DNA from 2 places in the Mycobacterium sp. NGS17 genome. Region 1 is predicted to be linked to the other one. Evidence: predicted binding sites of a transcription regulator. Region 1 holds the regulator's gene; the other holds the start of a gene.
The links. Region 1 encodes LexA, which represses DNA repair genes until DNA is damaged. Its sites were predicted from a motif close to CGAACANNTGTTCG; they were not measured.
Positions count from the first base shown of each region.

Region 1 (15,967 bases):
GCGGTGATCGCCGAGCTGCTGCACACCGACATCCGCAGCGTGCTGGCCACGCTGGACGAGCGTGAGCACCAGGTGATCCGGTTGCGCTTCGGCCTGGACGACGGCCAGCCGCGCACGCTGGACCAGATCGGCAAGCTGTTCGGCCTGTCCCGCGAGCGGGTCCGCCAAATCGAGCGGGACGTAATGTCGAAACTGCGCAACGGGGAGCGCGCCGACAGGCTACGGTCGTACGCGAGTTAAGGCCTCACCCCCAAGCTAGGTAGCAGACAGTATGCCCGCCGCGCCAGCGGCGGGCATACTGCTTGTCGCCGACGCGTTACAACCATTCGCGCAGCTGGGCAAGTAGACTCAGCGTCGACGGAGGGTGCTGAATGAACGACCTGGTTGACACCACCGAGATGTACCTGCGGACCATCTACGACCTCGAAGAAGAGGGCGTGACGCCGCTGCGTGCCCGAATCGCCGAACGCCTCGATCAGAGCGGGCCGACTGTCAGCCAAACCGTGTCGCGCATGGAGCGGGACGGTTTACTCCACGTGGCCGGTGACCGCCACCTCGAGCTCACCGACAAGGGCCGCGCGCTGGCCATTTCCGTGATGCGCAAGCACCGCCTCGCCGAACGCTTGCTGGTCGACGTGATCGGCCTGCCGTGGGAAGAGGTCCACGCCGAGGCGTGCCGCTGGGAACACGTGATGAGCGAGGACGTCGAGCGGCGCCTGGTGAAGGTCCTCAACAACCCGACCACCTCGCCCTTCGGCAACCCGATCCCCGGGCTGCTGGACCTCGGCGTGGGTCCCGAGTCCTGGTCCGAAGACGGTCCCCTGGTCCGGCTGACCGAGTTGCCACCCGGCGCGCCGGTGGCCGTGGTGGTGCGCCAGCTCACCGAACATGTGCAGGGCGACATCGACCTGATCTCACGCCTGAAGGACGCCGGCGTCGTCCCCAACGCCCGCGTCACCGTCGAGACCGGCACCGCCGGGGTGACCATCGTCATTCCCGGCCACGAGAACGTCACCCTGCCGCACGAGATGGCGCACGCGGTCAAGGTCGAGAAGGTCTGACCCGGGCTGTCCGTGCCCCCTACCCGGCCCTGCGGCCGAACGGCCGGCGCGGCGGTAGCTGCACGCCGAACTGCTTGGCCAAGCGGTAGCCGGTGAGCGCCAGGTCCCTGATGTCCTCGGGCCGCAGGCCCGATTGCAAGGCGGTGTCCAGCATGCCGGCCATCCGATGGTCGGGCTCGCAGCGCAGCGCCTCCTGCAGCGACACCCCGGCGAGCGGGCCGTCGCCGCGCGCATAGGCGCTGAACGCCATCAAGACCAGCGCCTCGACCCGCCACGGCGAGGGCAACCTGCGTGCCAGCAGCGCCCACAACGACTCGACTTCGCCGGCGCTCTCGCCGACGGCGAGGGCGTACAGGATGTCGCGCACCTGCGCGTCGCTGAGCGCGCAGCCCAGCGTCGCCAATTCGGTGTCGGACGGCGATTCCCCGGCCGCGACCCGGCTGGCGACGGACATCGCCGTCTCAACGTCGGCGCGGGTGCAGCGCACCGGATGCGCGCGGTGGGCGGCCCGGCGCCGGGCGGCCTGCCGACCGACCGCGCCGGCCAGCGCGGCGCTGCGCGTCGGGTCGTCGGGCGCGATGACCGCCTGCAGGTCGGAGCGGCGCGGGTAGAGCCGCCTGCCCTCCAGCACCGCCGCGGCGGCCAGCGGTGACGCCGAGGGATCCTCGACGAGGCCACTCGACCCACAGCCCTCGACACAATGCCAGCGCCCGCCGAGGGCGACCCGGTCGACCACGTGGGTGGCCCAGAGCTCAATGTCGTGCTGCGCCAAGGACTCTGCGAGCGCGTCACACAACTGCCGGTACTCCTCGTTGCAGCTGGGACAGTGCGCGCCGTCCGCGTCGACGATCACCGCGATGACGGCCTGGGGCCGCGCCGCCGCGGCGACCTCCGCCAGATGATCGACGCGGCCGGTCAACTCCTCGGAGAGGTCGACGCGCATCACCGATCCCAGCTGCCGATCCTCCAAAGACACTAGTACCAATGAATTTTCGGGGATGAAGCCGAGAACGGCGGGCAGCGCGGCGATGAGCGCGCCGGGGCGGGAAAGCTCGAAGTCGGGTTGTGCATGCGTGGTCATGGGCACCAACGCTGACGGTGGGCCCCGTCAGCGGGTGCTCGCGCGCGCCGGTGCGGCGGCGCAGCTGTGGATGAACCCGGCACTGTGAGTTGTGCTGCTCTACTGTTTAGCCCATGGGCTCGGCGCAAGAGTACGACATGGTGGTCATCGGTTCGGGGCCCGGCGGGCAGAAGGCCGCGATCGCTTCGGCCAAGCTGGGCAAGTCGGTGGCCATCGTCGAACGCGGCCAGATGATCGGCGGTGTGTGCGTGCAGACCGGCACCATCCCGTCAAAGACGTTGCGCGAGGCGGTCCTTTACCTCACCGGGATGAGCCAGCGCGAACTCTACGGCGCGAGCTATCGGGTGAAAGAGAAGATCACCCCTGCCGATCTGCTGGCCCGCACCCAGCACGTGATCGGCAAGGAAGTCGACGTGGTGCGCAACCAGCTGATGCGCAACCGCATCGACCTGCTGATCGGCCACGGGCGGTTCGTCGACCCGCACACCATCGAGGTCGAAGACCCGTCGCGGCGCGAAAAGATAACCATCAGTGGCAAATACATCGTCATCGCCACCGGCACCCGGCCGGCGCGGCCGTCCGGCGTCGAGTTCGACGAAGAGCGCGTGCTCGACTCCGACGGGATCCTCGACCTCAAGACGCTGCCCGCCTCGATGGTGGTCGTCGGCGCCGGGGTCATCGGCATCGAGTACGCCTCGATGTTCGCCGCGCTGGGCACCAAGGTGACCGTGGTGGAAAAGCGCGGCGACATGCTGGACTTCTGCGACCCCGAGGTGGTCGAGGCGCTGAAGTTCCACCTGCGCGATTTGGCGGTGACGTTCCGGTTCGGCGAGGAGGTGACCGCGGTCGACGTCGGCTCGGCGGGCACCGTCACCACCTTGGCCAGCGGCAAGCAGATTCCCGCCGAGACCGTGATGTACTCGGCCGGGCGCCAGGGCCAGACCGACCACCTCGACCTGCACAACGCCGAGCTGGAGGCCGACAACCGCGGCCGGATCTTCGTTGACGGCAACTTTCAGACGAAGGTGCCCCACATTTACGCCGTCGGGGACGTGATCGGTTTCCCGGCGCTGGCCGCCACCTCGATGGAGCAGGGACGGCTGGCCGCCTACCACGCGTTCGGGGAAGCCTGCGACGGGATCACCGAGCTGCAGCCGATCGGCATCTACTCGATCCCCGAGGTCTCCTACGTCGGCGCCACCGAGGTGGAGCTGACCAAGGATTCGATCCCGTATGAGGTCGGGGTGGCCCGGTACCGGGAGCTGGCCCGCGGCCAGATCGCCGGGGACTCCTACGGGATGCTCAAGCTGCTGGTGTCCACCGAAGACCTCAAGCTGCTCGGCGTGCACATCTTCGGCACCAGCGCCACAGAGATGGTGCACATCGGGCAGGCCGTGATGGGCTGCGGCGGCACCGTGGAATACCTGGTGGACGCGGTGTTCAACTACCCGACGTTCTCCGAGGCCTACAAGGTGGCGGCGCTCGACGTGATGAACAAGGTTCGGGCGCTCAACCAGTTCCGGCACTGAACCGCCGCGCTGGCGGTCGGCACTAACAGGCGTCGGAAAGGTCGTTCGGGACGGGATCGCCGGGCCCCCCGGCCTCGGCGCGGGCCAACAGTTCCGCGGTTTGTGCGCCGAACGGCGCCGAGTACGACATGTTCGCGGCGCAGCCGCCCCGCTCGAGACCGCCGATCACCCCGATGAGCGTGGTGCCGCTGACCCAGGGCGCACCGCTGGTGCCGTCCACCAGCCCCTCACACGCCAAGGAGGGGAACCCGGTGTCGGTGACCGACGTGCTGGCCTGGCATCCGATGGGCGAGCCGCCCACGCCTGCCGGGTATCCCAGCACGGTGACGCGGCTGCCCGGCGGAGGAGTCACTCCCAGTGTCAGCGCCAGGCCGGCCCGGGACTCGACGGGAGCGCCGGCCTCGTTGCTGACCCGCGCGATCGCGTAGTCGGCGTGCGGGTCCTTGCTCGCCGTCCAGCGTGGATCGAGGTAGACCGCGTCGGCCTTCCACACATCGGCCGGACCGGGTGCGGCGTCGCCGGCGAAACCGGGAACGAAGGTGATCAGCGAGGCTCCGGCCAGGCAATGCGCGGCGGTCATCATCAGGTTGCCGCCCGTCGAATGCACCACCGAACCGGTGCACACGTGCAGCGGGCCACCGTCGATGAAAATCGCCCCGATGCGCCGATCCGGCTCGACCGGACCCGCGATGGCCTTCTGCTCGGGCTGGCTGAGCCGCTGCACCGGCCCGCCGACGCGCGGGGCGGACACCGGAGCACCCGAAACATGCTCGACGGGACGGTGACACGACGTCAACGACGTCGCCACCCCCACCACCGAGCAGAGCATCAGGATCCGAATGCGCATCGCCTTCATCATGCCTGACCGGTCGGCGGCAGGCCGACTCCCACACATGACGGTGCGCCAACGGGCGTGCGGGTGACCCCCAGGATGTGGTTTGCGGATTACGAGTAAGAATTGTCGCGTTCCAGCTAAGAGCGTGAACGCGAAGTTCGCTGATAGATGTTGGTGCCGCCCGATTCGGGGGACACTCGGTAGGGCACCCTGGAGAGAACTTCGAGAGGAGGCGATCGGAGATGGCTCACCATCAGGAGCCGGATGATCAGTACCAGCCAGGCCAGGCCGGAATGTACGAACTCGAGTTCCCGGCGCCGCAGTTGTCGACGTCCGACGGCCGCGGCCCCGTGCTGGTGCACGCCCTGGAGGGCTTTTCCGACGCCGGTCATGCCATCAAGCTCGCCGCCGCGCATCTGAAGGCGGTGCTGGACACCGAGCTGGTCGCATCCTTTGCGATCGATGAACTGCTGGACTACCGCTCGCGGCGGCCATTGATGACGTTCAAGACCGATCACTTCACCCACTACGAGGACCCCGAGCTGAGCCTGTACGCGATGCGCGACACGGTCGGCACGCCGTTCCTGCTGCTGGCCGGCATGGAACCGGATCTCAAGTGGGAGCGGTTCATCACCGCGGTGCGGCTGCTGGCCGAGCGCCTCGGCGTGCGCCAGACCATCGGCCTGGGCACGGTCCCGATGGCGGTGCCGCACACCCGGCCCACCACGATGACCGCACACTCGAACAACCCGGAGTTGATCGCCAATTTCCAGCCGTGGATCTCCGAGATCCAGGTCCCGGGCAGCGCGTCCAACCTGCTGGAATACCGGATGGGCCAGCACGGTCATGAGGTCGTCGGCTATACCGTGCATGTCCCCCACTACCTCACGCAGACCGACTACCCGGCCGCCGCGCAGGCTTTGCTCGAGCAGGTCGCCAAGACCGCGTCGCTGGAGCTGCCTCTGACCGCGTTAACCGAAGCGGCCGAGGTGATTCGGGCGAAGATCGACGAGCAGGTGGAAGCGAGCGCGGAGGTCGCCCAAGTGGTGGCCGCGCTGGAGCGCCAGTACGATGCCTTCATCGACGCTCAGGAGAACAGATCGTTACTAGCTCGCGACGAGGATCTGCCTAGCGGCGATGAGCTAGGCGCAGAGTTCGAGCGATTTCTGGCCCAGCAGGCGGAGAAGAAGTACGACGACGACGACAAGCCCTGACCCACTCACGTGACGCCCTAGCCGGCCCGCCCTCAGCCCGGCCCAACACCAAGGTTGGCGATATGACCGAGCGGAAGCGCAAACCCACGCTCCGCCCGGTGCGTGAAGTGACCGCACCCAAACTCGAGTTCCGCACCATCCACGGTTACAAGCGGGCCTACCGCATCGCCGGTTCCGGGCCGGCGATACTGCTGATCCACGGCATCGGCGACAATTCCACCACCTGGAATACCGTGCAGGCCAAGCTCGCCCAGCGTTTTACGGTGATCGCGCCCGATCTGCTCGGCCACGGGCAATCCGACAAGCCGCGCGCCGACTACTCGATCGCGGCGTATGCGAACGGGATGCGTGACCTGCTCAGCGTGCTCGACATCGAGCGGGTCACCATCGTCGGTCACTCGCTGGGTGGCGGTGTGGCTATGCAATTCGCCTACCAATTCCCGCATCTGGTGGAACGGCTGATCCTGGTCGGCGCCGGAGGCGTGACCAAGGACGTCAACTTCGTGCTGCGCTGGGCCTCGCTGCCGATGGGCAGCGAGGCGATCGCCCTGCTGCGCTTGCCGCTGGTGCTGCCGGCGGTCCAGATCATGGGACGTGTCCTGGGCGTGGCGCTGGGCAGCACCGGGCTGGGCCGCGATCTGCCCAACGTGCTGCGCATCCTCGACGACCTGCCGGAGCCGACGGCGTCGGCGGCTTTCAGCCGGACGCTGCGCGCGGTGGTGGATTGGCGCGGGCAGATCGTCACCATGCTGGACCGATGTTATTTGACCGAAGCCATCCCGGTGCAGATCATCTGGGGCACAAGGGATGTGGTGGTTCCCGTTCGGCACGCTTGGATGGCGCATGCCGCGATGCCGGGCTCCCGCCTCGAAATCTTCGAAGGCTCCGGGCATTTTCCCTTCCACGACGACCCGGCCCGCTTCATCGACGTCGTCGAGCGCTTCATCGATTCCACCGATCCCGCCGAGTACGACCAGGCCAGTCTTCGCGAACTGCTCCGCACCGGCGGCGGCGAGCAGGCCGTCTCCGGTTCCGCTCCCACGCGTGTCGCCGTGCTGAACGCCATGGGCTCCGACGAACGCAGCGCCACCTGATCGCCTTGATCGATGCGGCCCGACGCGGCGCCGTACAGTCGGCTCATGGGGATCGGCGTGACGGTGCTGCGGGTGTTCACCGATGCGGACGGCCACTTCGGTAATCCGCTGGGCGTGGTGGACGCCGCCCAGGTGGAGCCCGAGCACCGACAGCGGCTGGCAACCCAATTGGGCTACAGCGAGACGGTTTTCGTGGACCTCCCGGCCCCCGGCTGCGCCAGCGCGCACGCCACCATCTACACGCCGCGTACCGAACTGCCGTTCGCCGGCCACCCGACCGTCGGCGCGACATGGTGGCTGCGCGAGAACGGTTCGCCGATCAACACCCTGCGGGTGCGGGCCGGGATCTTGCAGGTGGGTTACGACGGCGACCGCGCCAGCATCAACGCCCGCGCGGAATGGGCGCCCGACTTCGCCCTGCACGAATTCCGTTCAGCCGACCAGGTTCTCGCGGCCGATGAGGCGGACTATCCCGACGACACCGCGCACTACCTGTGGGCCTGGACCGACCGGGCGGCCGGATGGCTGCGGACGCGCATGTTCGCGTCCAACCTCGGTGTGGTCGAGGACGAGGCGACCGGGTCGGCGGCGATGCGGATCACCGACTACCTGAGCCAGAGCCTGCGGATCACCCAGGGCAAGGGCTCCGTGATCGACACCAGGTGGAGCGCCGAGGGCTGGGTGGGGGTGACCGGGCGGGTCGTCAATGACGGTGTGCGACAGATCGATTGACGAGGGCCTAACTCGGACCTCAGCGCTGCCGGTGTAACACCGCCCCGAGGTGGTCCTGCAGCGGTTGCCCGACCGCGCCCATCTGCACCGTGTAGGAGAGTTCGTCGCCGTCGATGCGGAACGAACGGCCGAGCGCGGTCACCTCCTTGGCGCTGGGTGTCAGCCCCACCGACGTGGTCGACATCTGCATTTCGATGAGGTCACCAGTGACCGAGTAGGTGCCGACCTCGATTTCGGTGATGCCGCTGGGATGCGCCAGCACCAATTCGATGTGACCTGGTTGCGGCACCCGAAGGTAGCCGGTTTCGGCGTGCAACGGCTTCCCGTCGGCAACCGCCCTGGTTTTCTGTCCGTAGGCGAGAAACGGCTTACCGACGTGGGCGAACACGACTTCTTCGAGATAGTCGAAGGGCGGGATCGTCGGGTATTTACCCGCACCCTGGCCGGACCAGGTCCCAAGGAGCGGGGCAAGCGCCGCGAGGTCGGGGTGCAAGTCCGTGGGCATGAAAGCGAGCCTAGCCCGGCGAGGTTGCGGGCAATCGGAGCCCGGCCCGGTGTCAGCCCCGAGCTGCCACTCTGCGGTGATCCCGCATTGCCTGGATCTCGCGTTCGAAATCGTCCGCGGACTCGAATGACCGATAGACGGAGGCGAACCGCAAGTAAGCCACCTCGTCCAGGTCGCGTAGCGGCCCCAGAATGGCCAACCCGACCTCGTGACTGGGGATCTCCGGTGAGCCCGCCGCGCGCACGGTGTCTTCGACCTGCTGGGCCAGCAGGTTGAGCGCATCGTCATCGACCTGTCGCCCCTGGCAGGCCCGACGGACGCCGCTGACGACCTTCTCCCTGCTGAACGGCTCCGTGACGCCGCTGCGCTTGACCACCGCCAGGACCGCGGTCTCCACCGTGGTGAAACGCCGTCCGCACTCGGGACAGGATCGGCGACGCCGAATGGCCTGGCCTTCATCGGTTTCGCGGGAGTCGATCACCCGCGAGTCGGGATGGCGACAGAACGGACAGTGCATGACCGCTCCTTCGTCGCGCCGACAAGATACCGCAGGACCTTGAGCGTACCCGCGCGCTGACCTGCACGGCTAACACATCGGTTTCGGCGCAACGCCACTCAGCCGACCGGAGCGATGAGGGTCTGGCCCGCCAGCAGGTTGGGCGAGTGCAGATCGTTGAGTTCGCGGATGCGATCGGCGACCTGGGGTGCCGGCGCGCCGGGCGCCACGCGGTGCGCGAAATCCTGGAGCGACTCCCCCGCGTCGACGCGGACGACGGCGAGCCGGTCGGGAAGCTGGGTCGCCGAGTTCGAGGAGTCGCCGTTGAGCACCTGGCCGACGTTCGCGACGAGACCCAGCCACAGCGTGATCGCACCGGCGGCCAGCGCCAGCCCGATGGTCGACGCCCAGGTGGCGGCGCGCCTGCGGTGCGGAGCGACGGACATTGCCACCCCGGTGCCGTAGTAGCGCGTGGCGGCGCCCGCGGGCCGCGACGGCGCGGGCCGGCGGGACCGGGCCAGCCCCTCCCGTCCGTAGCGAGCCCCCAGGACGGGTCCATTGATCGGGCGCCGAAGACTGCTGGTACGCGGCGCGGGCGTGTGGATGACTGTCATCTTCGTTCCTCCGGTCAACTAGCTCTCGCTCGTGTGTTCGACACTAATCGCTTGTATGTTCGAAACCGAACATTTGAGCGAAGCGTGTCGCACGAGCAAACGCTAGATCACACCACCGACAAGTTCGTCGGCCTCTACCACTGTCACGAGCACTCAAATACCCGATATCTCGAAGAGTTACACATTTGTGATTCGTCCGGCTTCGCGCTTGTTTTGCGCCGACGCGAACCGCCGCGACACGCCACTCGAACACATGTTTGATTCTTGTCCTCGGTGCGGCTACATTCGGTGCCATGGGCGACAGCAACGACGTTTCATCGGCCGGTCCCGAGGGTCGGCTGCACTCCGTGGATTCCTCGCTGACCGAACGGCAGCGCACCATTCTGAATGTCATCCGCGCCTCGGTCACCAGCCGCGGCTACCCGCCGAGCATCCGGGAGATCGGCGATGCCGTCGGTCTGACGTCGACGTCATCGGTGGCGCACCAGCTTCGCACCCTGGAGCGCAAGGGTTACCTGCGCCGCGACCCCAACCGCCCGCGGGCCGTCGACGTCCGCGGGGCCGACGACGACGTGGCGGCCCCCACCACCGAAGTGGCCGGTTCGGACGCCCTACCGGAACCCACGTTCGTCCCGGTGCTCGGGCGCATCGCGGCCGGCGGACCCATCCTGGCCGAAGAGGCCGTCGAAGACGTCTTTCCCCTGCCGCGCGAATTGGTCGGTGAGGGCACGCTTTTCCTGCTCAAGGTCGTCGGTGATTCGATGGTCGATGCCGCGATCTGCGACGGCGACTGGGTGGTGGTCCGTCAGCAGAACGTCGCCGACAACGGTGACATCGTCGCGGCGATGCTCGACGGCGAGGCCACGGTCAAGACGTTCAAACGCGCCGGCGGCCAGGTGTGGCTGATGCCGCACAACCCGGCGTTCGATCCCATCCCGGGCAACGACGCCAGCGTGCTGGGCAAGGTCGTCACCGTCATCCGCAAGGTCTGACGCGCGCCCGGCCTCGGTCAGTCAGCCCGGGTGAAGCCGTTGGCCTGAGCGACTTCTTCGCTCGACAACCAGAGCTCGGCGAGCGTGTCCTGATACAGGTCGCTACCCGGCATGTAGTACAAGCCGTAGCGAGCGCTGGCCTTGACGGGGTATCCGTCGGGCGCCTGGTACGGATCATCGAGCGGCAGGTGGATCGTGGGTCGCCCGTCCGGGGCAGCCAGGCCGTTTTCCGAGGCGTCATCGGCGGCGTGCCGGCCGCTTCGCGCCGGAGGCCCGGCCGCGACCGCATCGGCGACCGCGGCGGCTCCCACCGCCGTGTCCGTCATGTCGGCCTCCGTCGCGGTGTGCGCTTCGGGTTCGACGTCCGGTTCCGGCGCCGCGAGGTCGAGGTATTCGTCTTCTGGCTCAGCGGTTTCCAGGAGGCCTTCCGCCGCGTCGCCCTCCGGCGGGATGCCGGAAACGGCGACGTCGGGGTACTCGTCTTCCGGATACGCCTCCTGCGGATAACCCGCATCGGGGCCGTCGGCGTCGACGTAGGCGGCGTCGTCCGCCGCCTCGGGCTCGGCGACCTCGGGGACGCCGTCGGTGTAGTCGGCGTAGTCGGCCCCCGCCTCGGCATACTCGTCCTCCGACAGCATCTCCGCGGAGACGACCGGGATCGAGTCGGTATCGACGGCGTCGGGGTCTTCCTCCTCGTGGAACCGATAGTCGCTATCGGCAGGAGCCTGACGTTGCCAGCTGACCCGCCCGGCGTCCGGTTCCGGCTCCGGTTGATGCGTCGCGCCGAGCCCGAACGGGTCGGCGCCGACGTCGGCATCGTCGTGGCCCCAGCGCTCGTCGGCGTCGTAGCCGAGGTTCCCCCCGTGACCGGGCGCGTAGGCCGCCGCCTCCTCGTGCGCAGGCCGGCGCCGCCCACCGAACAGCACCCACGCCATCAGCACGAGCAGCGCCAGCACCGGAATGGCGACCACCAGCCACCACCAGTGCCAGGTGGACTTCTTCGGGCGCGCCGGCAGGGCCGAATTGCTCGGCTGGTCCTGACCCGACACCTGCAGCCCGGACAGCAGCGGCGCCAGGTTGGACGGATCGGTGCTGAACGTGTTCTTCGCCCGGTTCCACGAAACCTTGCCGCCGGTGAACTGCTGGGAGATCACGTCGCCGTTGACGGCCTGGTCGCCGACCGGGGCGCCGAGCTTGCCCGCCGGAGCGCGCAATTTGTCCCACGCCACCTTCATCGCCCCACGCACGACGAAGGCGCCGTGGTCGGGCGTCCAGAAGATGACCGGCTTGTCGGCAGCGGAGAAGGTGGCGACGCGGCTGGCACGCCCGATGTTGCCGTCGGTTTCGTTGGCGGTCGGGAATCCCAGGTCGCTGCCGACCGGTCCCCCCAGCGACTCGTATTTGGCCAGGATGTCGCTCTCGACCGCATTCGCGCCGGTGGCCGGGGTGAAGAACACCTTGCCGCCGGCGAAGTTCTGGGCGATTCCGTCGCCGCCGATCGGATACTGCCCGCCCTGCTTGGCGCCCAGGGGTCCGGTGGGGCCGCCCGCCGCGCGCCAGGCGGTATTGATCGCCGCGGTGGGATCGATCGCCACCTGCAGGCCCTTGAGTTGGTCGGCCAGCGCCGGCGGTTCGGTGGTGAACTGCTTGGTCTGCCTGTTCCACGAGACCTGGCCGCCGCTGAATTTCTGTGAGGACACCTCGCTGCTGTAGGTCTCGTCGCCGACCGGCACACCGAGCACCCCGCCCGAGCTGCCCAGCTTGTCCCAGGCGGCGTTCAGGGCGCCGCGCACCACGTGTGCGCCGTGCTCGGGCGTCCAGAAGATCACCGGCTTGTCGCTGGCGGAGAAGGTGATCACCCGGCTGTCCGGACCGGCGAGACCCGGAACTTCGTCGATCGCCGGGAAGCCCAGATCGCTGCCGGCCGGCCCGCCCAGCGACTCGTACTTGTCCAGGACAGGCCCGTAGGCGAATCTGGCCCCGGTGGCCGGGGTGAAGAACATCTTGCCGCCGTCGAAGTCCAGGGCGAAACCGTCCCCGACGGGGTACACGTCGCCCTTGCGGGCGCCCAATGGCGAGGTGTCGCCGCCGGCCTTGTCCCACGCGGCCATGATCGCCGCCTCGGCGTCGCCTATCGGACTCGCTACCGCGGTGGGGGCCAACAAGACCGCGGCCAGCGCCGTGGTCGTCAAGCTGACCAGCGCGCTTCCGATCAGCCTGCGCATGTGACCTCTCTGCACCTTCACCAAGCCTCCCAGCCGGCGGACATGGCTCTTTTAGCGGCTATGCCCTTATTTGCATAACCGGCGAGCGGGCGGTACTCGCGCCGGAAATGGACCCGCGCACGATCAGCCTTATCGTCGGGCTCGCATAACTTTGCTCCAAGCAACAAGAAATGCGAAGTCAAATCACGAATTTTACAAAAACGGATACCACACCGATGTCGAAATGATGCCTGCCCATGGCCCAATCGCGATCCGCCGTGCCACCGTTCGCGCGGTGTAGCGGATATCGCACGGGAGGGCGGCGGGAACGCACGATCGAGCGACGACGCCGGACTGCCGACTCGCACAGCAGAATTGCGCGGCGCGGATGAGCCGACGGCGCGATCGCGGGGCTGACTATGCGCGATGACGCGGTCGGCGCACCGGAAACACATGCGCCGACGGTACGTGAGCCGGCGGCGCATTCACGGTCCGCCCCCCACACCCGCACCACGCGCATCGGTCGGTTTGTCGCTCACGGCAATAGGACCGTGCGAGACAACTCCCGAATGTCGGTCGCGTCCAGCGATTCGCGGCTATTGCTGCCCCGATATCGCCCGCGGGTGGGAGGCCGCTATCCAGAAAACGAAACGCTAGACGCCGAGGCTGCGTCCGATGATTTCCTTCATGATCTCGGTCGTGCCGCCGTAGATCGTTTGCACCCGGGCGTCCAAAAAGGCACGGGCAACCGGATATTCACGCATGTAGCCGTAACCGCCGTGCAGTTGCAGGCAGCGGTCGATCAGCTGCACCTGCTTTTCGGTGCAGTACCACTTGGCCATCGCGGCCTGTTCCGCCGTCAGCTTGTGATCCAGGTGCAGGCGGACGAACTCGTCGACCATCATGCGGACCACGGTCGCCTCCGTCGCCAGCTCGGCCAGCACGAAGCGGCTGTTCTGGAAGCTGCCGATCGGCTTGCCAAATGCCTTGCGCTCCTTGGTGTATTGCAGGGTCTGCTCGAGCACCTGCTCCATGGCCGCGGCGGCCATGATGGCGATCGAGATGCGTTCCTGCGGCAGATTCTGCATGAGGTAGATGAATCCCATGCCCTCCTTGCCCAGCAGGTTTTCGGCCGGCACGTGCACGTCGGTGAACGACAGCTCGGCGGTGTCCTGGGCGTCGAGCCCGATCTTGTCCAAGTGGCGCCCGCGCTCGAAGCCCTCCATGCCGCGCTCGACGGCGAGCAGCGAGAAACCCTGAGAGCCCTTTTCCGGGTCGGTCTGCGCGACCACGAGCACCAGGTCGGAGTTGATTCCGTTGGTGATGAACGTCTTTGAGCCGTTGAGCACGTAGTGGTCGCCCTGCTTGACGGCACGGGTCTTGATGCCCTGCAGGTCGCTACCCGTTCCCGGCTCGGTCATCGCGATCGCCGTAATCAGCTCTCCGGTACAGAATTTCGGCAGCCAGCGCTGCTTCTGCTCTTCGGTGGCCAACGCCAACAGGTATGGCGCGACGATGTCGTTGTGCAGGCCGAATCCGATGCCGCTGTAGCGGCCGGCGGTGGTCTCCTCGGTGATGATCGCGTTGTACCGGAAGTCGGGGTTGCCGCCGCCGCCGTACTCTTCGGGCACCGCCATGCCGAGGAAGCCTTGCTTGCCGGCCTCGAGCCACACACCGCGGTCGACGATCTTCTCTTTCTCCCACTCGTCGTGGTAGGGCGCTACGTGGCGCTCGAGGAAGCCCCGGTAGGACTCACGGAACAGGTCATGCTCTGACTCGAAAAGAGTGCGCTGATATTTGATGGCGCTGCTCATGGAAGACCTCCGGCGACTGGGAATACTGCAGCCCAAGATATACCAACCGGACGGTTGGTAGGCAGCCGGCGGGGCGCTAGCGGCCGCTAGCGGGCGGCCCGAGCTGCCGCGACACTGCAACTAGGCACAAGACACGCCGATGCGGGGGTGCGTGGTTGCAGTCTCGACGCACTAGCACGCGTTCAGCGCGCGGCGAACTCGCGCAGCCGACCGGCCAGGGCCAGTGGGACCCGGGCCCGGATGCGGGTGCCCTCGGCGTTGTGCTCCTCCTGCTGGACGCGCCCATCGGCGTGCAGGCGAGCCACCAGGTCGCCGCGGTGGTACGGGATCACGACGTCGACGGGGGTGTCGGCGGGAACGGCGAGCTCGGCGATCCGGCGGCGCAGGGCGTCGATACCATCGCCGGTGCGTGCGGACACGAACATGGCACCGGGCAGCGCATGGCGGAGCTTGGCCAGCGTCAAATCGCTTGCGGCGTCAACCTTGTTCACCACCACCAGCTCCTGCGGCACTGCACCGTCGTGGTCGGTCCCGTAATCGGCGACGACTTCGGAGACCACCTGGCGGACCGCGTTGATCTGTGCCAGCGGGTTGACGTCGGAGCCGTCGACGACGTGTACCAACAGATCGGCGTCGACGACCTCTTCCAGCGTGGAGCGAAAGGCTTCGACCAGCTGGGTCGGCAGATGCCGGACGAATCCGACGGTGTCGGTGAGCACGAACGGCCGGCCGTCATCGAACTCGGCGCGCCGGGTGGTGGGCTCCAGGGTGGCGAACAACGCGTCCTGGACCAGCACTCCGGCACCGGTCAGCGCGTTGAGCAGGCTCGACTTGCCCGCGTTGGTGTAGCCGACGATGGCGATCGCGGGCAGGTCGCTGTGCACCCGCCGGCTGCGCTGGGTGTCGCGGACCTGCTTCATGTCCTTGATCTCGCGGCGCAGCTTGGCCATGCGCTCGCGGATGCGCCGCCGGTCGGTCTCGATCTTGGTCTCACCGGGCCCGCGCAGGCCCACGCCTCCCCCGCTGCCGCCGGCACGGCCACCGGCCTGCCGCGACATCGATTCACCCCAGCCGCGCAGCCGCGGCAGCATGTATTCCATTTGGGCCAGCGAGACCTGCGCCTTGCCTTCCCGGCTGGTGGCGTGCTGGGCGAAGATGTCGAGGATCAACGCGGTGCGGTCGATGACCTTGACCTTGACGGCCTTTTCCAGTGCGGTCAGCTGCGCCGGGGACAGTTCACCGTCGCAGATGACGGTGTCGGCGCCGGTCGCCAGCACCACGTCGCGCAGTTCGGCGGCCTTGCCCGAACCGATGTACGTCGACGGGTCGGGCTTGTCCCGGCGCTGGATCAACCCCTCGAGCACCTCGGAGCCGGCGGTTTCGGCCAGGGCGGCGAGCTCGGCCATGCTGGCCTCGCTGTCCGCGGCGGTGCCGTCGGTCCACACGCCCACCAGGACGACCCGCTCGAGCCGAAGCTGGCGGTATTCGACTTCGGAGACGTCGGTGAGTTCGGTCGACAGGCCGGCAACGCGGCGCAGCGCCGACCGATCTTCGAGGGCGAGTTCGCCCGTGCTGGGCTCCGGGACGACCGAAGCGTGATCGCGAAATTCAGGTTCTGTCATAGGCAATACACGATGATGCACGCGAAACCGGTGTCACGCACCTGATTTAACGCTGCTGTTCGCGCCACCATTCCTCGCTGAGCTCTCCTTGGGCTACGAGTACAGACGGTCCGCGCAGGAAGCTGGTGGCGTCGGTGACGGTGACGACGACCTCGCCGCCGGGCACGCGAACGG
Region 1 is NZ_JCALED010000004.1:395,565-411,531, forward strand. Features, by position in the region: gene sigB (sigma-70 family RNA polymerase sigma factor SigB) at 1-240, shown strand, start outside; gene AC5Y7E_RS12055 (iron-dependent transcriptional repressor DtxR) at 372-1,061, shown strand; gene AC5Y7E_RS12060 (DUF4192 domain-containing protein) at 1,081-2,142, opposite strand; gene sthA (Si-specific NAD(P)(+) transhydrogenase) at 2,256-3,671, shown strand; gene AC5Y7E_RS12070 (trypsin-like serine peptidase) at 3,694-4,530, opposite strand; gene AC5Y7E_RS12075 (proteasome assembly chaperone family protein) at 4,749-5,720, shown strand; gene AC5Y7E_RS12080 (alpha/beta fold hydrolase) at 5,783-6,814, shown strand; gene AC5Y7E_RS12085 (PhzF family phenazine biosynthesis protein) at 6,860-7,546, shown strand; gene AC5Y7E_RS12090 (peroxynitrite isomerase) at 7,566-8,051, opposite strand; gene nrdR (transcriptional regulator NrdR) at 8,104-8,568, opposite strand; gene AC5Y7E_RS12100 (LysM peptidoglycan-binding domain-containing protein) at 8,667-9,161, opposite strand; gene lexA (transcriptional repressor LexA) at 9,455-10,153, shown strand; gene AC5Y7E_RS12110 (LGFP repeat-containing protein) at 10,171-12,378, opposite strand; gene AC5Y7E_RS12115 (acyl-CoA dehydrogenase family protein) at 13,011-14,171, opposite strand; gene hflX (GTPase HflX) at 14,354-15,793, opposite strand; gene dapF (diaminopimelate epimerase) at 15,840-15,967, opposite strand, start outside.

Region 2 (15,967 bases), on a different contig from region 1:
GCGGTGGCCGGCATCGAGGTGGCGGCGCCGCGAATCGGGTTGGTGTCCAACGTGACCGGGCGGCTGGCGGACGCCGGGTATGGGTCGCCGCAGTACTGGGCGGCGCATGTCGGTCAGCCGGTGCGCTTTTTCGAGGGCGTACGCGCCGCCGAGGCGGCCGGCGCCGAACTCTTCGTGGAACTGGGTCCAGGCGCCTCGCTCACCGCGGCGGTGGACCAATCGCTGAGCGCCGAGCGCGCCCTGTCGCTGCCGACGATGGCCAAGGACCGGCCTGAGACGGAATCGCTGATGCGCGCGGTCGGCCAGTTGTTCACCCGCGGCCTCGATCCGAACTGGGCGGCCCTGTTCGCCGGGCGCAACGCGCGACGGGTCGAGTTGCCGACGTATGGCTTTGCGCGGCAGAGGTTTTGGCTGGGCGCCGGTGCGGCGGGGAGTTCGCCGGCCACGTCCACCCGAACACCCGACCTGGCGCACCGGCTGCACGGACTGGCGCCCGACGACCAGCACCGGCTGCTGGTGGAGCTGGTTTGCGAGCATGCGGCGGCGGTGTCGGGGCATCCGGGCGGCGACGCCATCGACTCCGATCGCGCATTCGGCGACCTCGGCTTCGATTCGATGGTCGGGGTCGAGCTGCGCAACCGCCTCACCGGCCATACCGGCCTGGCTTTGTCGCGAACGCTGATCTTCGATTACCCGACGCCGGCAGCGCTGGCCGACCATCTTCGCCGGCAGCTGCTGCATGACGAGGCGGGCGAATCGGAGGAGGAGAAGATCTGGTCGGCGGTGCGCAGGATTCCGGTGCGCGAGCTTCGCAGAACCGGATTGCTCGAAAAACTGCTATTGCTCGCCGGCGCCCCGGAAACTGCCGTCCCCGACGGAAATGTAAGTGCCGACGAGATCGACTCGTTGAGCCCCGAGGCATTAATCGCGATGGCGCTCAGCCCGGCGGACGAGGATGACGCCGAATGACGAATTCTGCTCTGGCGGATATGATTACGCGGACCCAAGATCAGCTTGATCAGACACGTGTTGAATACGCGAGTCTTTGCGCCACCAAACGGAACCGCATAAACTTCCTCGCATTAAGAGGTCCTTTTCCGCTGGGCAATCAAGAGGGTAGAAGATGAGCGTCATCGCGGGTGTATTCGGCGCGTTGCCGCCACATCGGTATAGCCAACGTGAAATCACCGACGCGCTAGTCGAATTGCCCGCGTTGAAGGAGCATGAAGGCGTCGTCCGGCGCCTGCACGCGGCCGCCAGGGTCAACGGGCGCCACTTCGTGCTGCCCCTCGAGCGGTACGGCGAGTTGACCGATTTCGACGCGACCAACGAGATCTTCATCGACAAAGCCGTGGATTTGGGCTGCGACGCACTGCTGGGCGCTCTCGACGAGGCCGGGCTACAACCGCACGACATCGACATGATCGCCACCACGACGGTCACCGGCATCGCGGTCCCGTCGCTCGACGCCCGGATCGTCGGGCGGCTCGGCCTGCGGGCGGACGTGCGCCGGGCCCCGCTGTTCGGGCTGGGCTGCGCGGCCGGCGCGGCGGGCGTCGGACGGCTGCACGATTACCTGCGGGGTGCGCCCGACGGCGTCGCCGCCCTGCTGTCGGTCGAGCTGTGTTCGCTCACCTTTCCGACGGTCAGGCCGACCGTGTCCGGACTGGTCGGGACGGCCATGTTCGGTGACGGCGCCGCGGCCGTGGTCGCAGTCGGCGACCGTCGCGCCGAGCGGCTGAATTCCGCAGGGCCGGACGTCGTGGATTCGCGCAGCCGTCTGTACCCCGAATCGCTGCACATCATGGGCTGGAACATCGGCGCGGACGGCATGCAACTGACGATGTCGCCCGAACTGCCGGACATCATCGACCGTTACCTGGCCGACGACGTGAACGGTTTCCTCGCCCAACATGGCCTGACCAAGGACGACATCGGCGCCTGGGTGACCCACCCGGGCGGCCCCAAGGTGATCACCACGATCGCCAAGAGCCTCGAACTGCCGCCCGACGCGCAGGAATTGACCTGGCGCTCGCTCGGGGAGGTCGCCAACCTGTCCTCGGCCTCGGTGCTGCACATCCTGCGCGACACCATGGCCAAGCCGCCGCCCGGCGGCAGCCCCGGGCTCATGCTCGCGATGGGTCCCGGCTTCGGCTCCGAACTGGTGTTGCTGCGCTGGCACTGAATTCGCTAATCGACTCGCGAAATCCCCTGCGCATCACTGTCATTCGAGTAGCTCGGAGAGCTCCAGCCAGCGGGTCTCCGTCTCGGCGACCTCGTCGTGGAGCGCGCGCAACTCGCCTGTGAGCCGGGTGATGCCGACATGGTCGGATTGGTCGTGCGCGGCGAGTTCCGTGTGCTTGTCCTCGATCCGGCCCGCCAACCGCGCAAGTTGGCGATCGAGGGAGGCCACCTCTTTTTCCGCGGCGCGGCGTTGCGCGCCGGACATTTCCGACGAACCGGCCGGCGCGCGTTCCGGCGTGGGTTCCGGCGCCGCAACGGTGCGCCGGCCGGCCAGTTGCAGATACTCGTCGACGCCGCCGGGCAGATGGCGCAGCCGGCCGTCGAGCACCGCGTACTGCTGATCGGTGACCCGCTCCAGCAGGTAGCGGTCGTGCGAGACGACGATCAGGGTGCCCGCCCACGAGTCCAGCAGATCCTCCATCGCGGCCAAGGTGTCGGTGTCGACGTCGTTGGTCGGCTCGTCGAGCAGCAACACATTGGGCTCGGCCAACAGCGTCAGCATCAGCTGCAGCCGCCGCCGCTCACCGCCGGAGAGATCCTCGACGCGGGCGGACAGCTGGCCGCGCGCGAACCCGAGCCGCTCCAGCAGCTGCGCCGGGGTGGCCTCGCGTCCGTCGACCTGATAACCGCCCTGCAGCCTGCCCAGCACATCGGCGATCCGGTCGCCGCCCACGCCGGCCAGCGCATCGCCCTGCTGGTCGAGCACCGCCAGCCGCACCGTCTTGCCGCGTTTGACGCGCCCCGCGTCCGGCGTGACGGTGCCGTCGATCAAGCCCAGCAGCGTCGACTTGCCGGCGCCGTTGGCCCCGACGATGCCGGTCCGCTCGCCGGGCGCGATCCGCCACTCGATGTCGCGCAGCACCGGGCGGCCACTGAGAGGTGGGTAGGAGACCGACACGTCGAGCAGGTCGACCACGTCCTTGCCCAGCCGGGCGGTGGCCAGCTTGGCCAGCTCGACGGTGTTGCGCAGTGGCGGCACGTCGGCGATCAGCTGGTTGGCCGCCTCGATCCGGAATTTGGGCTTGGAGGTGCGCGCCGGGGCCCCGCGGCGCAGCCACGCCAACTCCTTGCGCATCAGGTTTTGCCGCTTGGCCTCGGCGACGGCGGCCATCCGGTCCCGTTCGACGCGTTGCAGGACGTAGGCCGCGTATCCGCCGTCGAACGGTTCGACGACGCCGTCGTGCACCTCCCACGTGGTGGTGGCGACTTCGTCGAGGAACCAGCGGTCATGGGTCACCAGCAGCAGGCCGCCGGTGTTGCGTGCCCAGCGTTGGCGCAGGTGGCCGGCCAGCCAGGTGATGCCCTCGATGTCCAGGTGATTGGTGGGCTCGTCGAGCGCGATGACGTCCCACTCGCCAACCAGCAACCTGGCCAGCTGCACCCGGCGGCGCTGACCGCCGGACAGCGTGGCAACCGTTGCCTCCCAGGCGATGTCGGAGACCAGACCGGCGACCACGTCGCGGACCCGCGCGTCACCGGCCCACTGGTGTTCGTCCGCCGCACCGACCAGGGTCCAGCCCACGGTGTGGTCCGGGTCCAGGGTGTCGGCCTGGCTCAGCGCGCCGACCCGCAACCCGCCGCGCCGGGTGACCCGGCCCGAATCGGGCCGTTGCCGGCCGGTGAGCAGCCGCAGCAGGCTGGATTTGCCGTCGCCGTTGCGCCCGACGATGCCGATGCGCGCGCCGTCGTTGACGCCGACCGTGATCGACCCGAACACCACCTGGGTCGGGTATTCGAGGTGTACGGCCTCGGCTCCGAGTAGGTGCGCCACCGGCCCGACCCTACTGGCGCTACATGAGCGTCAGCAGCGCCTGGTCCACGTGGCTTTGCGTTTCCGCTGACGCCTTGCTGGCCACGGCGTCCAGGAAACGGCTCGCGACGTCTCGCACCTTGAGGTTGGTCTCCTGGGAACGCCACACCAGGATGTCGAACGCACGCTCGGCGGAAATGCCGTAGGCGATCATCAGCACGCCCTTGGCCTGCTCGATGCGGGCCCGGGCGTCGGCGACCGCCGACAGCACATTGGTGATATCGGAGTGCAGCGAGTCGGTGACGTCGACGTAGAAGCCGGAGGTGCCGGCCAGCGCGCCGGTGTCGTCGACCATCCGATCGCCGGCGACGACGACGCAGTGGGTGCGCCCGGCGGTATCGATGATGCGGTGCCGGCTGCTGAACGGCTTTCCCTTCATCACCCGTTCGAGCACGGCCGCCACCCGTTCGCGGTCCTCGGGGTGCTTGTGTTGCAGCAAGAGTTCCGTGGTGGGCTGCACCCGTCCGGGCTTGTAGCCGTGCATGCGCGCCACCGCGTCCGACCATTCCCAGCGATGGCCGTCCAGAAAAAACCGGAACCGGCCGACACGCTGCGGATCGCCCAGACCCAGCACCTCGTCGACCGCGCTCAGGTCGTCGTGTTCGACGACGTCGGACGCCGGCGCCTCGCGGCGCTCAACAGTCTCGTCGTTGGAGTTCACCGCCATCGCCGTTTCCCCAATTCCCGCTGTGAAAACCTTGGCATATCATTCCCGTTTTTGAGCGCGTCCATTCCTGCCCCGGCCAGGGGATTTCGAAAGCTGCTCGACGGTCAGGCCACCCGATAGCGCTCGGCATCCTGGTGTTTGAACTCCAGGCCGAACCCGGGGCGATGCTGGTCGGGTCGTAGCGCGCCGCCCTCGGGCGAGAGCGCGCCATCGAAAAGCATGTGTTCGATGCGGTGGTGGTCGTGGAAGTACTCCAAATGCCGCAGGTTTCCGATGGTGCTGGCGACGTGGGCGTGCAGGTTGGGAGCGCAGTGCCCCGAGACGTCCACGTTGTAGGAGGCGGCCACGGCCGCGGCGCGCACCCAGTCGGTGATCCCCCCGCAGCGCGTGACGTCGATCTGCAGGCAGTCGACCGCATCGGCGGCGAGCATCCGGTTGAAGTAGGCCAGGTCGTAACCGTACTCACCGGCCGTGACGTCCGGGCTGACCTGGTCGCGCACTTCGCGCAGCCCGGCCAGGTCGTCGGAGGACACAGGCTCTTCGAACCAGGTGACCCCGTGGTCGGCCATGGCGTGGGCCACCCGGATCGCCTGTTTGCGGCGGTAACCCCCGTTGGCGTCCACGTACAGTTCGACATCGGGACCGATCACCTTGCGCGCCAATGCAATCCGATCCAAGTCCCGCCTGACGTCGGAGCCCCATGACTCACCGATCTTGATTTTGACGCGCGGGATCTTCCATTCGTCGACCCAGCGCTCGAGTTGGGCGCGGGTGGTGGACTCGTCGTAGGTGGTGAAGCCGCCGCTGCCGTAGATGGGTACTTCGGGGTGCGCCATGCCGATCAGCCGGCACACCGGTAGGTCCAGCAATTTGCCCTTGAGATCCCACAACGCGGTGTCGACCGCCGAGATCGCGCACGAGGCCAGCCCGGGCCGCCCGTTGTTGCGCATCGCCCTGACCATCGACCCCCACCGCGCCGGGATATCCACGGCGCTGTGTCCCGTGAGTGCTTTGCCGAGCTTGCCGCCGATCAGCTTGGCGCAGGCCCCGTCGGCATAGGTGTAGCCGACCCCGCGCCGGCCGCCGGCCGCAACCTCGGCGAGCACCAGCGTGGTCGACGACCAGGCCAGGGTGCCATCGGCTTCCGGTGCGTCGGTGGGGATTTCGTAGACCTGCGCGGTGACCTCTTCGATCTGCGCGTCGGGCGTCATCGCGCCCACCGTCGTCCCGCCCGCGCCACGAGCCAGGCGCCCACCCCGGCGGCGCTCAGCGCGCCGGTGCCGCTGACGACCGGGTGCTGGGAAGCCCACAGCTGGGGGCTGTGCGCGTGCGACTGGTTGTCGAATTGGCCGTGCGGGCCGTGGTCGGTGCCCGGCTCCTGATCCAGCGGCTGCCACAGGTTGTTGGGCCGGTCGGGGCTGACGTGTTCGGAGGTCTGCTGCGAGTCGTATCCGGTGCGGCCGAGGTAGCGGTCCAGCAGCGGCGCGACGAACTTCTGCCCCAGCAGCGTAACGGCGGTGGAATCACCGACCCAATATTGTTTGCGCCCTGGATGATCGGCGGCATACACGACGCCGCGCGCGGCCACCTCGGGCTGGTAGATCGGCGGCACGGGCTGCGGATGGCGGGGGAGCCGGGACAGCACCCAGGAGAATTGCGGGGTGTTGACCGCCGGCATCTGAGCGACGGTGATCCGCACGTTCGAACCCTCGTGGAACAGCTCGCAGCGCACCGACTCCGTGAACCCGTTGATGGCGTGTTTGGCGCCGCAGTAGGCCGACTGCAGCGGGATCGATCGCTGGCTGAGCGCCGAGCCGACCTGCACGATGGTGCCGCGGTCGCGGGGTCGCATCTTGCCCAGCGCCGCCATGGTGCCGTGCACGTACCCGAGGTAGGACACCTCGGTCACGCGTTTGAACTCCTCGGCGCTGATCTCACTGAACGGCGCGAACACCGACGTGAACGCGACGTTGACCCAGACGTCGATGGGACCGAAGGCGGATTCGGCCTCATCGGCCGCGGCCTCGACGGCCGAGTGGTCGGCCACATCGGTCGGAATCGTCAGCGCCTTGCCGCCGCCGGCTTCGACATCGCGAGCGGCGCCGTCGAGCCCCGCGGCGCCGCGGGCGAGCAGGACCACGTTGTCGCCGCGCTGCCCGAACGCCTTCGCGGTGGCGCGGCCGATGCCCGCGCTGGCTCCGGTGATCACCACTGTCTGTGTCATCGCAGTACTGCCTTTCGCTCGGTCCGAGTAATCAGTCATGGTGGGCGTCGTCGTCGGTGAGGGTTGCCGTGCATTCGAGCATCAGCGCGTGCGCGAACGCTTGCGGCAGGTTGCCGCGGAGCTGGCGCTGGCGCACGTCGTACTCCTCGCAGAACAGTCCCGGCGGGCCGCACGCGGCCCGGTTGCGTTCGAACCAGCGCATCGCGCAATCGCCGTGTCCCAGTTGGTTTTCGGCCAGCGCCATCATGAATCCGCAAAGTAAGAACGCCCCCTCGGCGTCGCCGAGTTCGCGCTCGTCGTGCCGGAAGCGGTACACGAACCCGTCTTGCGTGAGTTCCCGCCGCACGGCGTCCAGGGTGGCCCGGGTGCGGGGATCCTCGGCGGGAACGGCGCCGCGCACCGGCGGAAGCAGCAGCGACGCGTCGACCCCCGTCCGCCGCGGACTGCGCTGCCAGTAGCCGTGCGGGTGCAGGCTGCTCGAGGCGGTCTCGGCCAGGATCGCGTCGGCCAGGGAAGCGCAGGCTGCCACCTCGGGGCCGGCGCCGGCCACCTTGGCGATGGCACGCAATCCCGCTACACAGGCCAGCCGCGACTGCGCCCAGTGCTCATCGTCGATCTCCCAGACCCCGGCGTCCGGTTCGCGCCAACGCTTTTCGATGGCCTTGATGGCCGTCTGCGCGGCTCGCCACCCGTCGGCGTCGAGCCGGTCGGCGTCACCCGCCTTGGCCAGCAGCTGCAGGGCCTCGCCGAACACATCGAGTTGAAACTGTTGATTGACCCAGTTGCCGACCTTGTCCGTGCCGCCCGGATAGCCCGGGAGGTCGAGCGTTTCTTCGCTGGGCACCGCACAGCCGGTGACGGTGTAGGCGGGTTTGAGGTTCGGACCGTCGTCGAGCAACCGGGCGCCGACGAATTCGACAGCCCGGTCCAGCAGTTCGGTAGTGCCGACGGTGGCTGCGGCCATCCCGGCATAGACCTGGTCCCGGATCCAGGCATACCGGTAGTCGTAGTTCTGATTGGTGTGCGCGCGTTCGGGCAGGCTCATCGTGGCGGCGGCCACCATGCCGCCGCCACTGCTGGTCAGCCCGCGCAGCACCGCGTAGGAGTGGCGACCGTCGCGGGGGGCGATGGTGCAGTCGAGCTGGGGCACGCTCCGCCGCCAGGCGGCCGCGGTGGCGTCCCAGGCCAGGTCCGGGTCGGGCGGTTGATCGGGCAGGGCGCGTTCGGACAACTCCAGCACCAGGTCGTGCTGCCTGCCCTCCTCGAGGGTGATCTCGCAGGTGAGCAGTTCGGATTTGTCGTGCGAGGCTTTGACGGTGCGCGCGTCGCAGCCGGCCTGCCACCGCCAGCGCAACCGGCCCGACCGGCCGCTCCACACCCCACCGTCGCAACTCGGCCGGCCCAGACCGTGCCGGCCGAATCCCGCACTCGGCGCCAGCAGCACCCGCACCCGCGCCGTGCCGCGGCAGACCATGAGGCGCCGCAGCAGCACCACCCGGTCGGGATCGCCCGGAAAGGCCAGCGCCTCACGGCATTCCACGGTGCCGTCGCGGGTAATCCAGCGGTTGCGCCAGATCAGGGTGCCAGGCTCGTAGTAACCGCCCCACACGTGCCGGATGTCGGTCGGCGTGATCGCGTAAATTCCGCCGCCACCAATGAGATTGGAGAAGACGGCGTCGGAGTCCCAGTGCGGCGCGCACATCCAGGCCACGTCCCCCTGCGGCCCGACCAGCGCGCCGCGCTCGCCGTCCGCCAGCAGCGCGTACTCGCGCAGCACCCGCGGCGCGAAGGTAGTCTCGACGTCCATTGTCTGGTCAGCCACGGGCTCTCGCCTCCGACCTCCGTCCCGCGGTGGTATCGATCTTCCCACCGGCCAGCCGTTCGGCGAGCCGCGAGGTCAGCGCCATGATGGTCAGCGCGGGGTTCGCCGATCCCTGGGTCGGGCACACCGAGCCGTCGGCGAGAAACAGGTTCGGCACCCCCCACACGCGTTGATCGGAGTCGACGACCGACTGCTGCGGGCTGGTGCCCATGCGGGCACCGCCGATCAGGTGGGCGAAGCGCTCGATGGTGAGCACATCCTGGGCGTCGGCCGCGTGCAGGATGTCGCCGATCACCTTGGTGGAGTAGGCCATGTTGGCCTTGTCGTTGTCGCACAGCGTGTAGTCGAACCGGGCCACCGGAATGCCGTACGGATCTTTCTCGTCGGCCAGGGTCACGCGGTTGTCGGGTAGCGGCAGCAGCTCGTTGAGCACGCCGACCGTCGCCCAGTGGTTGTAGTCGCGCATGTATTCCCGCATCGCGCGGCCCCAATGTCCTTCGGCAAGAACGTGTTCAGCCCATCCGATGGGCAGCGGCGACACGGTCTGGATGGCGAAGCCACGGGCGAAGCCGCGAGAGACGTCGGTCTCGTAGAACTGTTCGGAGGTCACCTCCGGCGGAGGCGCCTTGTACATGCGGACCTCCTCGGACCACCGGCCGGCGGACTGGGTGGCGCCCTGCACCATGACGTAGCGCCCGACCTGATCGTCGTTGTTGCCCAACCCGTTCGGGAAGCGGTTGCTGGCCGAATTCAACAGCAGGCGCGGCGTCTCGATCGAATAACCGGCAATGGCAACGACTTTGGCGCGCTGCAGCCGCTCCTTGCCGCCGATCTCGTCGTAGTACACTACGCCGCGCGCCGCGCCGTTCTCGTCGAGCTCGACCCGCGAGGCCATGCAGTTGGCGCGGATCTCCACGGCGTGGGCCAGCGCGTCGGGCAGATGCGTGACGTACGGGCTGGCTTTGGCATTGACCTTGCAGCCCTGCAGGCAGTAACCGCGGTAGATGCAATGCGGCCGATTGCCGAACGTGCCGTTGACGATGCCGACCGGCCCGACACGCATCTCGATTCCGAGCTTGAGCGCTCCGCGCCAGATCTTGGCGGCGGCACCCGAAATAGGGTGCGGTGCGAACGGATAGCGATGCGGGTCGCCCCAGGGCCAGTTCTGGCCCGCCACGGGCAGCTCGAGTTCGACCTGTTCGTAGTGGCGGCGAATGTCCTCGTAGCGGATCGGCCAGTCCGCCCCGACGCCGTCACGGGTGTACGTCTCGAAGTCGCTGGGGTGAAACCGCGGGGTGTACCCGGCATAGTGCACCATGGAGCCGCCGACTCCGCGCCCGGAGTTGTTCTTGCCCAGCTCGATCGGGTCATCGCCGCCGAGGATGCGCTTTTGCGTCCAGTACAGCGCATGGGACCCGGCCTCGTCGGACACCCAGTCCTCGTCCGGGTGCCAGAACGGGCCGGCCTCCAAAATCACGACCCGCCAGCCCTCCCGCGCCAGCCGCTGCGCCAGCACCGAGCCGCCGGCCCCGGCCCCGACTACCACCAGGTCGACCTCGTCGTCGTCGGCGTAGCGGCGCATGGTCTTCTCACCGGGCAGATCGCGCGAGTGCACGTCGAGCAGGAAGCGCGAATCGTTGTCTTTCGGTTCGACCGCGCCTTTCAAGAGGCCGCGCAGCAGATCGCCCATCACAGCTCCCCGTTGTTCACGATCTGCACCGGATCCTCGTCGGTGGCGCCGGGGGTCTCGTACGGTTCCCGCGCGGCGGCCGGCCCGGTGGCACCACCGAGGCGCATGAACCCGCGCGGGTAGGCCGGCCCGCCGAAGCCGATCTCGTTCCACGCCCAGGGGTGAGAGTAGAAGCCGGACAACGTCGCTCGCATGCACACCGACCACGCGCGCTTGACGTTCAGGCTCTCCCACGCCCCGCCCTGCAGATCCCCTTGCGAGAACTTGTCGATGATCGCTTCGCGGGTGGCGGGATCGGCTTCGGCGAACGAGGGCTTGCCGTGCTTGGCCGACGCCGTCTCGTCGAGCCCGCGCAGCACCAGCCGCCAGGTGTCGCGGTCGTCGGGCATGTCGTCGTACTGGTAGCCGTCGAGGCGCCCGTCGGCGAGCTTGGAGTCGACGGACTCGGCCACCGGAACCCGCGGCTCGACGTCCTGCGCCAGCACCGTGTCGCAGAACGCGCGCAGGCAGGGCTCCTCTTCTGGAGTGAAAAACCGTAGCGGCCCGGGCGGTTCCAGCCGGGCCAGCACCACCTTCCTGGTGGCAGTGTCCCAGTTGTCGGCGGTTTCGAGCACGTCGTAATCGGGGTAGCGCCCGATCATCTGCGGCGTGGTGCCGCGACGTTGCTTGGGCAGCCAGGACGGGTGCGGCGGCTTGCCATCGGGACGCAGGTTGGGCAGGTGGTCGGGGCGTGAGGTGTTGGCCATCTCGGGAATCCCAGCGCCCCTAATCCCGGAACCGTTCGCGGCGCAGGATCGACGCCAGCAATCCCATCCCGCCGACCATGCACATCAGTCCGGGTGCTGCGATCGGCGGCCCCATCGGCACGTTGTAAGACGCGTTCTTCCACCCGCCCGGCTTGCGGGCAACCCCGCGCGCGTGCAGGTATTCACCCAGCAGCCCGTTGGCCGTGTAGATGCCCGCGGTGATCGGCAGCCAGACTTTGGCCCAGCGCCGCGAGAACACCCCACCGACTCCGGCGACGACCACCGGCGGGGTCACCACGATCGGGCTCCACATCCACTTGTTGCCGAAGCTGGCTTTGTAGTGCTCGAAGTAGATTTCGGCCGTCGTGACGAGTGCCGCGACGGCGGTGAGCCCAGACAGCGAGCGTTCGAAACGGCCGTGCGCGACGTCGTACAACGCCCTCCCGGCCAGATGCTGTACCTCGCCGAGTCCGTCGCCGCCGGCGGTGCGGCCTTTTCGCCGTCCGCCGTCGCCCAGCAACAACATGTGTCGTCCTTTCTCGCGCGCGTTTGCCCGGACCGGGGTTTACCGGTGCCGGCTGGTTTCTTTGGTGGGGAGGTTGGCCGCGTTCGGTGCGAGGACGAGGCCGTCGTTCGGTGACCGCGGGAACCCGCTGACGCTTTCGGTGCTGGGTCCGCCGACGAATTCTGTCGTCGTGTCCATGAACGACCTCGCCTTCGGCTGAAACCACGCTCCGGCGGGCTTCGGTCCCGGCGCTGTCACTACAACACTGGTTGCCAAAGCTGCCCAGAGAACTGAAAGCGCCCAGCTGTGTCTTTCAACCGAAGTGGTCTCGACGACGCGTCGCGACCGAAGCGCAACGGCTGTGTACCCCCGGTCGTGCTGCGCAAACTGCGTCGCAGCTGGTTCTCAGCAGGCTTTCAGGAGCACAGGTTGCCGGCCCCCGCCCGCTCCTTGATGAGGCCGGGATGGAGCTCGGCGCCCTTCTGCCAAATCCGTTCCCGCTCGGCGGATGTGGCAAGCCGGGCGGTGCCGTGCCAAGTATGGCCGTCGAGCTGGATTAGGCAGTGCCGGAGCGGGTAACTGCCTGTCATGAAAAAGATCGTGCGCATCGCAGCATCGGTGGTCGCATTGACCGCCGGTTTGGGGCTCGCCGGTTCGGGGGCGTCCGCCATCGCACACGCGCATCCCGCGCCCACACCGGAGTACCACTGGTGCCCTGGCCAATGGTGGGATCCGGGCTGGGGCGGTAACTGGGACGCGGGTCGTTGCCACGGTGACCACTGGTATGACGGTGAAGTCCACGACCAGGGGCACTGGCACAACGGCCCGTGGGACCCGAACTGGCGCTGATCCGCCGTGCGGCCCAGCCGCTGACCCGCCGAGCCCAACAACGACGGGCGCAGCGGATTACGTTGGGCTGGACCGTATTTCGCACAGCCGTTTGAACGTGCGACGCGCGGCGTGCTGGAAGGCGGTGTAGCTAGCGGTACCGGGACTGGCCGGCAGACCGGCCATCGACGCCGTGTTCACCATGGGCCCGAGCGCCGCCAATGCATGCGTCAGACCCCCGTAGTATCGAACGTATGTTCGAATCAAGGGCGGGTGTCGGGTCGTCGCCGGAGGTGATGGCCTGGTTTGACGACCTTGGCGAGCGGCAGTGTCCGTCGCGGACGCCGGAGTCCGTGGGGTTGGTGGATGAGATTTGCGTGTCGGCGCGGGCGGAGAATCGGGCCGCGGCCGCCCAGTTGGTCGCGATCGGGAAGTTGTTCGCCTACCGGTTGTCGCGGTGCTCAGAAACCGAGGAGTGGGCGATCGACACCCAGGAGGCGGTGAGCGCGGAGGTGGCCGCGGCGTTGCGGATCAGTCAGGGGTTGGCCGCCAGCCGGGTGCGGTACGCGCGCGCGATGTGCGAGCGGTTACCGAAAGTGGGCGCGGTCTTTCGGGCCGGGGATATCGGCTACCTGATGTTTCAAACGATCGTGTTCCGCACCGATTTGATCACCGATTCCGATGTGTTGGCGGCGGTGGACGCCGAGTTGGCGGTCAACGTGGCGCGGTGGCCGTCGATGACCCAGGGCCGGCTGGCCGCGCAGGTGGACAAGGTGGTCGCTCGCGCCGATGCGGATGCGGTGCGGCGCCGCAAGGAACGTGTGGCCGGGCGCGAGGTGTGGGTCGCCGACATGGGGGAGGGGTTGGCGCATCTGGAGGGCACCTTGCTCGGCCCAGATGCGCATGCGCTGGACAAGCGGTTGGATGCGTTGGCGGGCACGGTGTGTGAGCATGATCCGCGTACCCGCGAGCAGCGCCGCGCCGATGCGCTGGGGGCGCTGGCGGCCGGGGCGGACCGGTTGGGTTGTCGGTGCGGGCGATCGGAGTGCGCCGCGGGGAAACGGCCCGCGTCGAGCCCGGTGGTGATCCATGTGATCGCCGAGCGTCCCACGCTGTGTGATGGCCGGGCACCGGCGGTCGAAATGGGTGCTGAGGGGTTGATCGCGCCGGAGTTGATAGCCGAACTGGGCGCCTCGGCCAAGGTGGTGCCGCTGATCCATCCCGGTGATGCCGGCCCGGAGTCTGGTTATGTGCCGTCGAGGGCGTTGGCCGATTTCGTGCGGTGCCGGGATTTGACCTGTCGCTGGCCCGGGTGTGATCGCCCGGCGTCCGACTGCGACCTCGACCATACGATCCCGTACGCCGACGGCGGGCCCACGCACGCCTCGAATCTCAAATGCTATTGCCGCACACATCATTTGGTGAAAACGTTTTGGGGCTGGCGCGACCAGCAGCTGCCCGACGGCACGCTGATCCTCGTCTCACCGGCCGGGCACACCTACGTCACCACTCCGGGCAGCGCGCTGCTGTTTCCCAGCCTGTGCATGGCCACCGGCGCGATACCCGCCGCCGAAGCCGACGTGGCGCCCGATTACTGCGCCGAGCGCACCGCGATGATGCCCAAACGCACACGCACCCGTGCCCAGGGCCGCGCCGCACGCATCGCCACCGAACGCCGCCGTAACCGCGACGCACGACTGTCCCGGGCCGGCCCCACGGTGAACTCCACCTGGCCCACCGCCTACGGGCCCGACGACGACCCGCCACCGTTCTAACGGGGTATCGGGCTGGCTCTCACATGGTTGCGTGGCACGCCGCCGACGCCGCGGCCCTAAACGGCGCGGAACCGGGTCGACCATCGATCTGATCGGCTGCCCGTTTGGGGAACCACTGCCCTTCTAGCTGGCCTGATGTGCCATGATGTCCAAGCTGTCAACACTCAGGGAGCAGCAGTGGATCTCAATTTTTCGATGGTCACACGACCGGTCGAGCGGCTGATCGCTACAGCGCAGAACGGGCTGGAAGTCTTGCGACTGGGGGGCCTGGAAACCGGCAGTGTCCCGTCGCCGTCGCAGATCGTCGAGAGCGTGCCGATGTACAAGCTCCGGCGGTATTTCCCGCCGGACAGCCGCGGTGGCCAGTCGCCCGTCGGGCCGCCGGTGCTGATGGTGCACCCGATGATGATGTCTGCGGACATGTGGGACGTCACGCGCGACGAAGGCGCCGTGGGAATCCTGCACGCCCGCGGGCTTGACCCCTGGGTCATCGACTTCGGCGAGCCCGACAAGGTCGAGGGGGGCATGCGTCGCACCCTGGCCGACCACATCGTCGCGCTCAGCCAGGCCATCGACACGGTCAGGGACACGACCGGCAGCGACATCCATCTGGTCGGCTATTCGCAGGGCGGCATGTGGTGCTACCAAGTGGCCGCCTACCGGCGCTCGAAAAGCCTGGCCAGCATCGTCACCTTCGGTTCGCCGGTCGACACCCTGGCCGCGCTGCCCATGGGTATCCCGGCGAACTTCGCCGCGCCGGCCGCCAACTTCATGGCCGACCACGTCTTCAGCCGGCTGGCCATCCCGAGCTGGATGGCGCGGACCGGCTTCCAGATGCTCGACCCGCTCAAGACCGCCAAGGCGCGCGTCGACTTCGTGCGCCAGCTGCACGACCGGGAGGCGCTGCTTCCGCGCGAGCAGCAGCGCCGCTTCCTCGAGCGCGAGGGCTGGATCGCCTGGTCGGGCCCGGCCATCTCCGAACTGCTCAAGCAGTTCATCGCCCACAACCGGATGATGACGGGCGGGTTCGCCGTCAACGGCCAAATGGTCACCCTCACCGACATCACCTGCCCGGTACTGGCCTTCGTCGGCGAGGTGGACGACATCGGGCAGCCGGCATCGGTGCGCGGTATCCGGCGGGCGGCGCCGGACGCCGAAGTGTACGAATCCACCATCCGCACAGGTCATTTCGGTTTGGTCGTCGGATCCAAAGCGGCGCAACAGAGTTGGCCGACGGTGGCCGAATGGGTGAAGTGGCTGTCCGTCGGGGGCGACAAACCCGACAGCATCGACCTGATGGCCGATCAGCCCGAGGAGCACACCGACAGCGGCGTCGCGTTGAGCTCCCGGGTCGCGCACGGGGTCGGCGAAGTCTCCGAGGCGGCGCTGGGGCTGGTGCGCGGAGCCGCAACCACCGTCGTCGCGGCCAACAAGTCGGTGCGCACCCTGGCCGTCGAGACGGCTCGCACCATTCCGCGACTGGTCCGCCTGGGCCAGATCAACGACCACACCCGGATTTCGCTGGGCCGAATCATCGAAGAACAGGCTCACAACGCGCCCCAGGGCGAATTCCTCTTGTTCGACGGCCGCGTGCACACCTACGAGGCGGTGAACCGGCGCGTCAACAACGTCGTTCGCGGACTGATCGAGGTCGGG
Region 2 is NZ_JCALED010000005.1:67,623-83,589, forward strand. Features, by position in the region: gene AC5Y7E_RS12760 (type I polyketide synthase) at 1-969, shown strand, start outside; gene AC5Y7E_RS12765 (type III polyketide synthase) at 1,124-2,185, shown strand; gene AC5Y7E_RS12770 (ABC-F family ATP-binding cassette domain-containing protein) at 2,225-4,015, opposite strand; gene AC5Y7E_RS12775 (PAS and ANTAR domain-containing protein) at 4,035-4,721, opposite strand; gene AC5Y7E_RS12780 (enolase C-terminal domain-like protein) at 4,826-5,932, opposite strand; gene AC5Y7E_RS12785 (SDR family oxidoreductase) at 5,929-6,945, opposite strand; gene AC5Y7E_RS12790 (glycoside hydrolase family 15 protein) at 6,977-8,767, opposite strand; gene AC5Y7E_RS12795 (GMC family oxidoreductase) at 8,760-10,457, opposite strand; gene AC5Y7E_RS12800 (gluconate 2-dehydrogenase subunit 3 family protein) at 10,457-11,203, opposite strand; gene AC5Y7E_RS12805 (hypothetical protein) at 11,223-11,729, opposite strand; gene AC5Y7E_RS12810 (hypothetical protein) at 11,769-11,906, opposite strand; gene AC5Y7E_RS12815 (hypothetical protein) at 12,125-12,298, opposite strand; gene AC5Y7E_RS12820 (Mtp family mycobacterial-type pilin) at 12,297-12,557, shown strand; gene AC5Y7E_RS12825 (HNH endonuclease signature motif containing protein) at 12,791-14,311, shown strand; gene AC5Y7E_RS12830 (acyl-CoA synthetase) at 14,447-15,967, shown strand, end outside.
Region 2: AC5Y7E_RS12825 (HNH endonuclease signature motif containing protein) is a predicted target of LexA. The motif match lies at 12,638-12,651, and genes of this name have one in related genera.